3 regions of the Rhizobium sp. HT1-10 genome follow, and region 1 is predicted to be linked to each of the others. Evidence: predicted binding sites of a transcription regulator. Region 1 holds the regulator's gene; each other region holds the start of a gene.
The links. Region 1 encodes LexA, which represses DNA repair genes until DNA is damaged. Its sites were predicted from a motif close to TGTTCNNNNTGTGTTCNG; they were not measured.

Region 1 (4,163 bases):
TGCTGGCGCAATGGGAGAGCTGGCGCGCTTCGACGATCATGCTGGATTCGCCTGTGACGACGACGGTGACCGGGCAGGTGCAGCGGCGTGAGGTGGATGATCAGGGCCGCTGGCGCTACACGCTCGATTTGCTGGCGACGGAGGGGCCGATCGTGGGCCGGCCGCCCGATCAGATATCCGTCCTGGTGCGCGGCCAGGATGTGCCATTCGACCTCGGGGACATCATCGAGGGCAGGGCGCGGCTCAGTCCGCCGGCCGGCCCGGCATTGCCAAGCCTCCATGATTTCGCCTTCACTGCCTATTTCGACGGCACAGGCGCCAACGGATTTTTCTATGGTCAGCCGCAGCGCCTGATGTCGGCGGAAGAAGATAGCAGCGAGCGGTCTGTGCTCGACCGCGCCGACCGTTGGCTGACCGCTCTCAGGGGGCGCATCGGCGATCGCATCCGCATGCTGCTGCCAGGCGATACCGGCGCCTTTGCAGCATCGCTGGTCAACGATCAGCGTCGCGCCATTTCGCCGGAGACGACGGAGGCGCTGCGGGTCTCGGGCCTCGCCCACATCATCGCCATTTCGGGGCTGAACATGGCGCTGTCAGCCGGTATCTTCTATGTCGGGCTGCGGCATGGGCTGAGCCTCTTCCCCCGCCTGGCGCAGGCCTGGCCGACCAAGAAGATCGCCGCCATCGGCGCACTGGCAACGGTGACCGCCTACTACTTCATTTCGGGTTTCGGCGTCTCGGCCGAGCGCGCCTTCATCATGATGGCGATCATGCTGGTCGCTGTGCTGTTCGACCGGCCGTCCTTTAGCCTGCGCAACGTCGCGCTATCGGCGATCGCCATCCTCATTCTCTCGCCCTCCCAGATCCTCGGCCCGAGCTTTCAGATGTCCTATGCGGCCACGATTGCGCTTGTCTCCGGCTATTCACTCTGGAAGCGGCGGCCGGCCCGCGAGCGCCGCTTCGCCGCGTTCCGGCCGCCCATGCCGGTGCGCTTCATCGGCCGCTTCTTTGCCGGCATCGCCACGACGTCCTTCATCGGCGGTGCTTCGACCGCCATCTTCTCGATCGAACATTTTCATCGCTTGGCGACCTATGGCTTGGTCGCCAATCTTGCGGCCATGCCGATTGTCTCGTTCCTCGTCATGCCCGTCGGCATGATCGCGATGCTACTGATGCCCTTCGGCTTCGATGGAATCTTCTGGGTTGTCACCGGATGGGGACTTGATCTCGTCATGGACATCGCCCGTACCGTCGCCAGCTGGGGCGGAAATGTGCCATTTGCGCGACTGCCGTTCTGGCTGTTTCCGACCATCATTGTCGGCTTCCTGCTGATGACCCTGCTGCGCACCGCGCTGCGCCACGCCGGAGCGGTGTTGATAGCAGCCTCGGTCCTTGCTGCAGCTGTCATGCCGCCGAAGCCAATGTCCGAACTCTTGATTTCGGAAGATGGCGAACTGGTTGCATTGCTGCAGGACGGGCGTTTGGAGCCGAACCGCGAGCGTCCGCCTGACTTCATCTACCAGCAATGGCTGAAGGCGCTGCCGATCTCAGGAGAAACACCGCCGAAGATGCTGGCGCCGGATCAATCGACCCCCGCCCGTGCGCCGCGCGGAAGCCCGCGGACACGCCTCGACGGCCAACAGCAAAAGATCCTGCGGACGGCCATGGAAACCGCACTGGAGAGTGTGGCGGACGGCGGCTTTGCCTGTCACGCAAGGGATTGGTGTGTCGCCATGCTCGCCAACGGGCAGATCGTCTCGACAATTTCCGATGCCGCCTATCTCGGGCCGGCCTGCGATACCGCCGATATCGTCGTCACCCCCATAAAACTGCGGACCCAAAGCTGCCGCTCCGGCGGGACGCTCTATACCGGCGCGTCCCTGCGCAAATCGGGATCGGTCGAAATCGACCTTGCGCCCGACAGGCCACGCGTCCTGCCTGCATTCACCAGCTTAAACCGTCCATGGGAGCGCCATCGCGCCTATGACTGGCGCAAGGCGTCCTACTCGGATGCTTCGGCAACGTCACCGGTCAGTGATAGCGGCGAATAAGCCCCACCAGCCGGCCCTGGATCTTGACCCGGTCAGGTCCGAAGATGCGCGTCTCATAGGCCGGATTGGCCGCCTCGAGCGCAATCGATGCGCCCTTGCGGCGAAACCGCTTCAGCGTCGCTTCCTCGTCGTCGACCAGGGCAACGATGATGTCGCCTGGGCTTGCGGTGCTGGCATTGCGGATGATGACCGTATCGCCATCGAAGATGCCGGCTTCGATCATCGAATCGCCGCGCACTTCGAGCGCATAGTGCTCACCGGCGCCGACCATGTCAGACGGCACCATGATGTCATGGGTGTTGTTCTGGATGGCGGCAATCGGCACACCGGCCGCGATCCGCCCCATCACCGGCAGCGATACCGATCCGCTGCGATCCTCGGCCACCGGCTTTGGCGGCGTCGATGCAGGCTGTGTCTTGCCAAGGCTGCCCTCGATGACGCTCGGCGAGAAGCCGCGTCGCGGCTGCAGGCTGGCATTGTAGGCATCGGGTAGTTTGATGACCTCGATCGCCCTTGCCCTGTTCGGCAGGCGGCGTATGAAGCCGCGCTCTTCCAGTGCCGTGATCAGTCGGTGGATGCCGGACTTGGAGGCGAGGTCGAGCGCATCCTTCATCTCGTCGAAGGAGGGAGGGACACCGGATTCCTTCATTCGTTCATGAATGAAGAGAAGCAGTTCCTGTTGCTTGCGCGTCAACATTGATTTTCGAGCTCCAAGTGCGAAACAAAGCCAGAACAGACACTATATGTTCCATATGTGTTCCGCAAGGGACTAAATTTCGGTGAAGAGGTTGGAAATCGCATCATTTTGCCCGATCATCGGGCAGTCGGCTGCGAAGTCTTGCCGCCAGGGGGACATGCCTATGACAGCTGCCTATCCGATCGATCATCTGGTGCTACCGACCTGCGACCTCGCATCGGTGCGGGAGCGTCTCGGAAAGCTGGGGTTCACGGTCGCCGCAGAGGCCCGTCACCCCTTCGGCACCGAAAATGCCTGCGTTTTCTTTGCCGACAAGACCTATCTCGAGCCGCTTGCGGTCGCCAGTCTCTCGGAATGCGAAGATACGGCCGTTGATGGCAATGTGTTCACGGCCCGGGACCAGGCTTTCCGCTTCCGGGTTGGAGATGACGGCTTCTCGGCGATGGTATTCGGGACCGAGGATGCAGAGGCCGACGACAACCGCTTTCGGGCAATGGCGCTGTCGGCCGGCCAGATGCTGGAATTCAGCCGGCCGATGCGGATGCCCGATGGGAGCGAATCGGTGGCCGGCTTTCGTCTTGCCTTCGCCGCCGATCTGCGCGCGCCCGACTTCTTCGCCTTTACCTGTCAGCGCATCAATCCCTTGCCGTCTGACCGCGCGGTCCTGGAGCAGCATGCCAACGGGGTCGTCGGCATCTCTCGCGTGGTGCTGTCGGCGCGCGATCCGTCGGCATTTTCGGACTTTGTCAGCGAAGTGGCGCGGGGCGCCGCATTGCCTCCGCATTCCTTCGGCACCACTGTCGAGGCGGCGAACGGGCGGATCGACATCTTGAACGAGGAGGGTATGCAGGCCTTTTACGAGACGGGTACGGGAGGCGCCGACGCGGGCCTTTTCGGACGAGCGATCGTCTTTGCGGTGCTTGATCTTTCCGTGACAGAGGCGCATTTGGCTGCTAACGGCGTGACCTACACGCGCAAGAGCAACACTATCTTGGTGAAGTCGGCTCCCGGGCAGGGGGCATTGTTCGCCTTCGAGGAGACAGCATGAGCCATCCGACAAATTCAGACGTGGTCGCCGGCGAAGGTCCCGGCAAGGTCGTCTTTTCCAACAGCAAGCGCCTGTCGCTGATCGCCGGTCCCTGCCAGATGGAGAGCCGCGACCATGCCTTCACGATGGCCGGTAAGCTCAAGGAGCTGTGTGCTTCGCTCGGCATCGGTCTCGTCTACAAGTCGTCCTTCGACAAGGCCAACCGTACGTCGCTCTCCGCCCAGCGCGGCCTGGGACTGGAGGCGGCGCTCGAGATCTTCGCCGACCTGAAGAAAGAATATGGCTTTCCTGTTCTCACCGACATCCATACGGAAGAGCAGTGCGCCATCGTTGCCAAGACCGTGGATGTCCTGCAGATCCCGGCCTT
Region 2 (4,163 bases), on a different contig from region 1:
GCGCGAGATCTGGGCGCGCACCGCGTCCATCATGGCCGAAATGGCGCTGGCAGTCTCGGTGATCGAAGCGGCCTGGCGTTCGGTGCGTCCGGCCAGCTCGGTTGCACCCGTGCGCATTTCCGCCGAACCCGAATGGACAGCCATCGAGTTGCCGCCGATTGCGCTCATGGTTTCGCTGAGTGTGGCCAAGGCCCTGTTGAAATTGATCCGCAACCCCTCGAGGTCGGCGGGGAAGGCTGTGTCGATCCGGTAGGCCAGATCGCCGGTAGCGAGGTGACGAAGGCCTTCGTCGAGGCTATCGACGACCTCCTGCAGCGTGCGAGCTTCAGCATCGCGCTCGGCAAGTCGCGCACGGCGGTCGGCTTCGGCGCTTTTCTGCGCCTCGGCGCTGGCTGCCTCGAGTAGCCGCTGGTCGAGCAAGGACTGGCGGAAACGCGCCAGCGCCTTGGCCATGATGCCGATCTCGTCGCTGCGGGTCTGGCTGCTGATTTCGCTGTCGAGCTTGCCGTCGGCGACATCGCGGGTGACGGCCGCCAGGCGGGCAAGCGGCGAAAACAGCAGCTTCATCACAAGCCCCGTCGCCAGCGCCACCAGCACCAGGACGCCGAGCCCGATGAGCGTCAGCAGAATGGCAATGCTGACAGACCCGGCGTTCAACTCGCTTTTCAGCACGCTTTCGACGACGAGAAAATGCTTGTCGCCAAAGACGATCGGCCGCGCATAGGCGCGCGCGGCGCCGTCGGGGCGCTGCAGATCGGCAACGCTGATATCATTCTGGGTGAGCGCCGCTGCGGCAAAGCCATAGGCGGCGCCATCGATCGTCACGAGATGGCCGGCTTCGTCGACGCCGAGGACAGACCCATCTTCAGAGACGACCACGGACCGCGCCGAACTTCCCTGCGGGTTGCCCTTCGACAGGACGGCGGCAAGCATGTCGTCGCGCACCTGAAATATGATGATGCCCTTCGGTACGCCGAGCTTGATGAAGGGGACGGCGAAATAAGTGGCGCCTTCTTTGGTGGCCGGATCGACGTTGAGGCCGGAGAAAGCCGACGGCGCCACGTCGTTTGTTGCTTTTGCCGCATTGTCGACGGCCTTGGCATAGACCTGCCCCAGGCTCGAGGCGCTCCAGGCTGGAGACTTCAAGTTCTCGGCGAAGGCAGGTCCCTTCTTGTAGGAGTAGATGACGGCACCATCCATGTCGGCGATCAACAGGTCGCTGAAGGGCGAGCCCTGGAGATCGCGGCTGATTTCCGTCTGCGCCGTTTCATGGCTGGAATAGTAGAAGCCGCTTGGTCCCGTCGGCTTCAGCAGCTTCTCCCTCTGATCGGCGGGATTAGGGTTTTGCGTGACGAATGCTTTCTGCAGCTCGGCGCGGGCATCGCCCGATGTCTTTTCGATCGTCTTCCAGCCACTGCGCAGGCTGGTAATGGACATCTGGATCGCCTCGATCCGGGCGATGGAATCGGCCTGTGTGCCGATCTGCTGCAACTGGTCCTTCAGCATGTCGCCGCGGAACACCAGCACGCTTTTCTTCGCCTGAAGAGCCTGTTCCTCCGACATGCGGTTGCTGGCCATATAGGCGAGCCCGTCCAGCACCGCGACGGACGCAAGGGTCAGCAGCAGGAACGTGGCGATCACCTTGAAGGACAACGATTTGAACCGAGTCATGACAGAACCTCTGAACTCTCGCTTCACCTGAGGTTGAAACGATGCGGAGAAAAAACGGGTCGAAGAGTAAGCACATGTCGTTCTGCCGGGGGCGGACCAGTCGCTTCGGCTATTCTGTCGACGATTCCTCTAAATGGCTTAACTGCCCGTAAAGACCCGCGAGGATTGCAACGATGTTTTTGCTTTGTTCACATTTTTCTGGCACAGAGCCACGATGAACGTTAGGTTGGACACCATGCAGAACACGATTCGTATCATCGGCATCGACCCTGGCCTGCGCCGCATGGGCTGGGGCATCATCGACGTGCTTGGCAACTCACTTCGATTCGTTGCCTCGGGCACGGTGCTGTCCGATGGTGACATGGATCTGGCCTCTCGGCTGTGCCAGCTGCACGACGGCCTGTCGGATGTGGTCCACGGCCATCAGCCGCATGAAGCAGCGGTCGAGCAGACATTCGTCAACAAGGATGCCGTTGCGACGTTGAAGCTCGGCCAGGCGCGCGGCATCGCCATGCTGGTGCCGGCTCGCGCCGGACTTCCCGTCGCCGAATACGCGCCGAATGCGGTCAAGAAGGCCGTCATCGGCGTCGGCCACGGTGAGAAGCAGCAAATCCACATGATGCTGAAGATCCTGATGCCGAAGGCAGAGTTCAAGGGCAACGACGCCGCCGACGCGCTGGCGATTGCCATCTGCCACGCCCATAATCGGGGCGGCAACCGTATGCGCCAGGCACTGCTCGCCGCCGGCTGACATCTGCCATCTGACTGAGATCAACCCTACGGATATTCGATGATCGGCAAACTCAAAGGCACTATCGAGGAAATCGGCGAAGACTATGCGCTGGTCGATGTTCATGGCGTCTGTTACGTCGCCTACTGTTCGAGCCGCACGCTCGCCAAGCTCGGCGGTGTGGGCGAAGCCTGCGTGCTGTTCATCGAGACCTATGTGCGCGAGGACCAGCTCAAGCTGTTCGGCTTCCTTACCGTCATGGAGCGGGAGTGGTTCATCCTGCTGCAGAGCGTCCAGGGCGTGGGTGCCAAGGTCGCACTGGCCGTGCTTTCGACGCTGAGCACTGCGGAACTTGCCAATGCCATCGCGCTGCAGGACAAGACGGTCATTTCGCGGGCACCGGGCGTCGGCCCGAAAGTGGCGATGCGGATGGTGTTGGAGTTGAAGAACAAAGCCCCGTCCTTCGCCGGCGAGGCTCTGAATATCGGGTTCAAGCAGGAGATCGGCGAGGGCGTCGCCGCGGCACCGGTCTCGGATGCGGTGTCGGCGCTCACCAATCTCGGCTATTCCCGCGACCAGGCCGCCAATGCCGTTGCCGCTGCGATGAAGACGGCTGGGGAGGGGGCAGACAGTGCCAAGCTGATCCGGTTGGGGTTGCGGGAACTGTCGAAGTGAGGATTCCGACATTTTTGATTTCGTCGGAACCCCATGCTATTTTCCTCATCTCTGGAGAGGCGAGAGATTTCCGATGACCATCTGGGAAGCAAGGCTGTCTGGCAAGGGGCAGGTGACCATCCCGAAGGGAATGCGTGAGGCACTCAATTTGCGACCTGGTGACCAGCTGGTTTACAGCGTGATCGATGGTCAGGTGATTATGACTGCGAAGACGATCGACCTCAAGGACCTCGCCGGCTATCTCGGCGACCCGCCGAAAGGACCCTCGGCGATTGCCGATATCGATGCTGCCGCAGTCGCCGCTGCCGGTGCCAGCGTCTTCGAGACAAGCGATGACGAAAGCTCGGATGTCGCGGCATGACAGTGTTCGGTCTGGATACCAACGTCGTCATCCGCCTTCTGACGAATGACGATCCACACCAGCGCCGTTTGGCGCTTGAATTTGCCGAGGGGCTGGGCAGGGACTACACGGGCTTTGTCTCTTTATTGACGGTTGTCGAACTCGATTGGGCGCTGCGTTCCGGACTGGGATTTTCCCGTCAGGATGTTGTCCGGACCGTCGATAAGCTGCTGCAAGTGCGTGGCCTGGAGTTCGAATCGCACCATCTGATCATCAGGGCCTTGCGCGTCGTCTCTGCTGAGAACATCGATTTCGCAGATGCGCTGATCACGTTTCGCTCGGAGGAGGCCGGTTGCCGGTCGACCAAGACGTTCGACAGGAAGGCCGCATCCCGCGCCCCAGGAATGGAACTGCTCGCATGACCGACCCCGCCCGCCTGATCACGCCGGAGAAGCGTGGCGAAGACCTGGATACGACGCTGCGGCCGCAGTCGCTCGACGAATTCACCGGCCAGGCGGATGCCCGCGCCAATCTCAAGGTGTTCATCGAGGCGGCCAAGAACCGGGGCGAGGCACTCGATCACGTTCTGTTCGTCGGTCCGCCGGGCCTCGGCAAGACGACGCTGGCGCAGATCATGGCCAAGGAACTTGGCGTCAATTTCCGTTCCACCTCGGGTCCCGTCATTGCCAAGGCCGGGGATCTCGCGGCGCTGCTGACAAACCTCGAAGATCGCGACGTGTTGTTCAT
Region 3 (4,163 bases), on a different contig from region 1:
AGACGGGCCAGATGGGCCAGGCCAATTATTCCGCTGCCAAGGCGGGCGACATCGGTTTTACCAAGGCGCTTGCCCAGGAGGGCGCCTCGAAAAACATCACCGTCAATGCGATCTGCCCCGGCTATACCGCGACGGACATGATGCTGACGGTGCCTGAAAAGGTCATGACAGAGAAGATACTGCCGCAGATCCCGGTCGGCAGGCTGGGAGACCCGGAAGAGATCGCGCGCTGCGTCGTCTTTCTCGTTGCCGACGACGCCGGTTTCATCACGGGATCTACGATATCCGCCAATGGCGGTCAGTATTTCGCCTAGGAGATTTCACCGAGTAGGCTGGGATTTACGTCCGAGCACATCGAGGTCAGGAGCCTGAGCGTTTCCGTTTTCCTAGAAACGCTCTCCCTGCAAACGGCTCAGCGGCGGCCGTTTCTCGAGCGAACCGGCACGAGCACGCGACTGCGCTCCTTGCGCTGGTTGGACAATACGGCGGCGGTAGTGACGGCGGCGGCGACTGCGATCGAGGCAATCGCTGCTATTTCTGTGACCAACTCAACCATGAAGCAGCCACTCCTTTCAGCGAGTATCCCATCAGGGAACGGGCAGTATTGCTCGTGTTCCAGGTATATCGGTACAGCGGATGGGAAATGAAAGGGGCTACCGTTCACTTCGTCGTCAACGGCGTGCCGCCCTCCGAAAGCGCCCATGAAAAAGGGCGCCGCAGCGCCCAATTCCAATGCTTGTGCCGAAGCTTAGCGGCAACGTGCTTCGTAACGCTGGCCATAACGGTCGCGATAGACGCAGTAGCCGCGGCGTTCCGAGTGGCCGATCAGGTTGCCGACGAGGCCGCCTGCGACTGCGCCGACTGCTGCGCCTCCCCAGCTATTGGTGACAGCACCGCCGATAACCGCGCCGGTGCCGGCACCAATGGCCGTGCCGCGCTCTTCAGGCGTGCACGATGCGAGCGTGCCGATAAGTGCGACTGCGATAATGATTTTTTTCATGTCTTGCTCCCTAGTTAATGGACCGGAACGGTCTAACACATATTACGAACTAAATCCGTCCCATCAGGACAAGAACGAGAATAATGACCACGACGAGACCAAGGCCACCGGAAGGACCGTAGCCCCAACCGCTGCTATAGCCCCAGTTCGGCAGAGCACCAATCAATAGAAGAACCAGTACAACGAGTAAGATTGTGCCTAGCATGGTCTGTTCCCTTCACTCCAGTCGATTTCACTGACCCTAGCAACGCGACTCACGGAAACTTGTTCCGCTTGTCTCTTCAAATATTTGCTTTGACGACCATCAAGGCGCCTGCGCCAACGTAAGCCCGTCAGGCGCAAGAAAAGAGATGGGGCAGGGTGCCGAGGCGACCCTCTCGGGGCGCGCATCAGCCACCATGCAGCCTGGAACGAAGGGTGAATCCACAGGAGTCACTGATTCGTCGCCGCTTTGTTCCTTGGCTGTTCCTGTGCATTCATAGGCTCGGCGATGCGGCTGCGCAGCCCTCCAATACTGGCGGTGGTTGCGGGATCGAGATTGTTTTTGCTCACGGGCCTTGCGTTTGCCACGTATGCTCGTCATCTGTGTGGAGCTTCATCGAAGCGTTCCTGAACCTGAAGGCTGCTGCGCCTCATCTTGCATGGACATATGACCCTGACTTCGCAGCCCATGATTTTGAGCGGTCGCGGTGTAACCGCGGTGCTCGGACCGACCAATACCGGCAAGACCCATTACGCCATCGAGCGCATGGTCGCGCACGGCAATGGCATGATCGGCCTGCCTTTGCGGCTGCTGGCGCGCGAAGTCTATACCCGTCTCGTTGAAAAGGTGGGCATCAAGAATGTTGCCCTGTTCACCGGCGAAGAAAAGATCGCGCCTCCGAACGCCTGCTATTCGGTCTGTACCGTCGAGGCCATGCCGCGCGAAACGCGCGCCTCCTTCGTCGCCATCGATGAAGTTCAGCTGGCAGGCGATCTCGAGCGCGGCCATATTTTTACGGATCGTATCCTGCATCTGCGCGGCCGCGACGAGACCCTGCTGCTGGGTGCCGGTACCATGCGGCCGATCCTCGAACACCTGCTGCCGGGCATCACCGTCGTCGAGCGGCCACGGCTTTCTCATCTTGCCTATGCCGGCCAGAAGAAAATCACCCGCCTGCCGCAGCGCAGCGCCATCGTCGCCTTTTCGGCTGACGAGGTCTATGCGATCGCCGAGCTGATCCGCCGCCAGCGCGGCGGCGCCGCCGTGGTGCTGGGCGCCCTCAGCCCACGCACGCGCAACGCGCAGGTCGAGCTCTACCAGAACGGTGATGTCGAATATCTGGTCGCCACCGATGCGATCGGCATGGGCCTCAATCTCGACGTCGATCACGTCGCCTTTGCCCAGGACCGGAAATTCGACGGCTACCAGTTCCGCCATCTCAATCCCGGCGAACTCGGCCAGATCGCCGGCCGCGCCGGCCGTCATCTGCGCGATGGCACCTTCGGGGTGACCGGCCAGGTCGATCCCTTCGATTCCGATCTGGTGCGCCGCATCGAGAGCCACCAGTTCGACAATGTCAAAGTGCTGCAGTGGCGCACCAAGGATCTCGATTTTTCTTCGGTTGCGGAGTTGAAGCTCAGCCTCGATGCGGCGCCGCGCGTCCATGGCCTGACACGCTCGCTGCCCTCCGTCGACCAGCAGGCATTGGAGCAACTGACCGGCTATCCGGAAGTTGCCCGTCTCGCCGTCGGAAGGGCGCGTGTAGAAAAATTATGGGAAGCCTGTGCATTGCCGGATTATCGGCGTATCACACCTGCCCAACACGCCGATCTGATTTCGGCCCTGTTTTCCGATCTCGTGCAGCATGGCACGGTGAACGAGGATTTCATGGCCGAGCAGGTCAGGCGCGCTGACCGTACCGATGGCGAGATCGACACGCTTTCGGCGCGAATCGCGCAGATAAGAACTTGGACCTATGTTTCGAATCGGCCCGGTTGGCTTGCCGATCCGACACACTGGCAAGAAAAGACGCGGGAAATCGAAGATCGATTGTCCGACGCGTTACATCAAAGGTTGACGAACCGCTTTGTTGATCGCAGGACATCTGTGCTCATGAAGCGCCTGAGAGAGAATGCGATGCTGGAAGCTGAAATCAGTGTAAATGGAGATGTCTTCGTCGAAGGGCATCATGTTGGGCAGTTGACCGGTTTCCGGTTCTCTCCCATTGGCGGCACCGACGGTCCGGACGCCAAGGCCGTGCAGAACGCGTCGCTCAAAGCGCTTGGTCTGGAATTCGAGGCGCGCGCGGCCCGCATGCATGCGGCCGGCAATGGCGACCTGGCGATCAGTGCCGATGGCACGGTGCGCTGGCTCGGCGATCCCGTCGCCCGACTGACCGGTAGCGATCATATCATGCGCCCGCGCGTCATCCTGCTCGCCGACGAGCAGCTGACCGGCCACGCCCGTGACCATGTCGCAGCCCGCATCGAGCGCTTCGTCAATCATCACATCTCGACCGTGCTGAAGCCGCTTGACGATCTCTCGCGCGCCGAGGACCTGCATGGCCTTGCCAAGGGTCTGGCGTTCCAGATCGTCGAGAATCTCGGCGTGCTGTTCCGCCGCGACGTGACGGAAGAAGTGAAGTCGCTTGATCAGGACGCGCGCGCCTCGATGCGCCGCTACGGCATCCGCTTCGGCGCCTACCACATCTTCGTTCCGGCCCTGCTGAAGCCGGCTCCGGCCGAACTCATCACCCTGCTCTGGGCGCTGAAGAATGACGGCATCGACAAGCCTGGCTACGGTGACCTTATTCCGGTGCTGGCCGCCGGCCGCACCTCCGTGGTGACGGATTCGACCTATGAGCGTACCTTCTACAAGCTCGCCGGCTTCCGTTTCCTCGGCAAGCGCGCCGTGCGTATCGACATCCTCGAACGTCTCGCCGACCTGATCCGGCCGCTGCTGCAGTGGAAGCCGGGCCAGCCGTCGCGCCCCGATGGTGCCTATGACGGCCGTCGCTTCACGACGACGACGGCAATGCTGTCGATCCTCGGCGCAACGCTCGACGACATGGAAGAGATCCTGAAGGGTCTCGGCTATCGCGCCGATGCGGTGCCGGCGGAAGAAGCTGCAGGCCATCTCAGCAAGCAGGATGTCCCGGCTGCTGCTGCGCCCGTGGCATCT

Region 2: a site for LexA is predicted at 1,846-1,863, ahead of ruvC (crossover junction endodeoxyribonuclease RuvC). Genes of this name have one in related genera too.
Region 3: a site for LexA is predicted at 1,453-1,470, ahead of VH564_RS06170 (helicase-related protein). Genes of this name have one in related genera too.

Annotation. Positions count from the first base shown of each region.
Region 1 covers NZ_JBCEBQ010000008.1:164,862-169,024, reverse strand. Annotated here, with positions in the region: gene VH564_RS19525 (ComEC/Rec2 family competence protein) at 1-2,051, shown strand, start outside; gene lexA (transcriptional repressor LexA) at 2,032-2,748, opposite strand; gene VH564_RS19515 (VOC family protein) at 2,912-3,796, shown strand; gene kdsA (3-deoxy-8-phosphooctulonate synthase) at 3,793-4,163, shown strand, end outside.
Region 2 covers NZ_JBCEBQ010000006.1:180,159-184,321, forward strand. Annotated here, with positions in the region: gene VH564_RS16775 (methyl-accepting chemotaxis protein) at 1-1,671, opposite strand, end outside; gene ruvC (crossover junction endodeoxyribonuclease RuvC) at 1,907-2,422, shown strand; gene ruvA (Holliday junction branch migration protein RuvA) at 2,462-3,076, shown strand; gene VH564_RS16790 (AbrB/MazE/SpoVT family DNA-binding domain-containing protein) at 3,150-3,437, shown strand; gene VH564_RS16795 (PIN domain-containing protein) at 3,434-3,838, shown strand; gene ruvB (Holliday junction branch migration DNA helicase RuvB) at 3,835-4,163, shown strand, end outside.
Region 3 covers NZ_JBCEBQ010000002.1:229,852-234,014, reverse strand. Annotated here, with positions in the region: gene phbB (acetoacetyl-CoA reductase) at 1-314, shown strand, start outside; gene VH564_RS06185 (hypothetical protein) at 413-556, opposite strand; gene VH564_RS06180 (YMGG-like glycine zipper-containing protein) at 749-1,000, opposite strand; gene VH564_RS06175 (DUF3309 family protein) at 1,050-1,205, opposite strand; gene VH564_RS06170 (helicase-related protein) at 1,650-4,163, shown strand, end outside.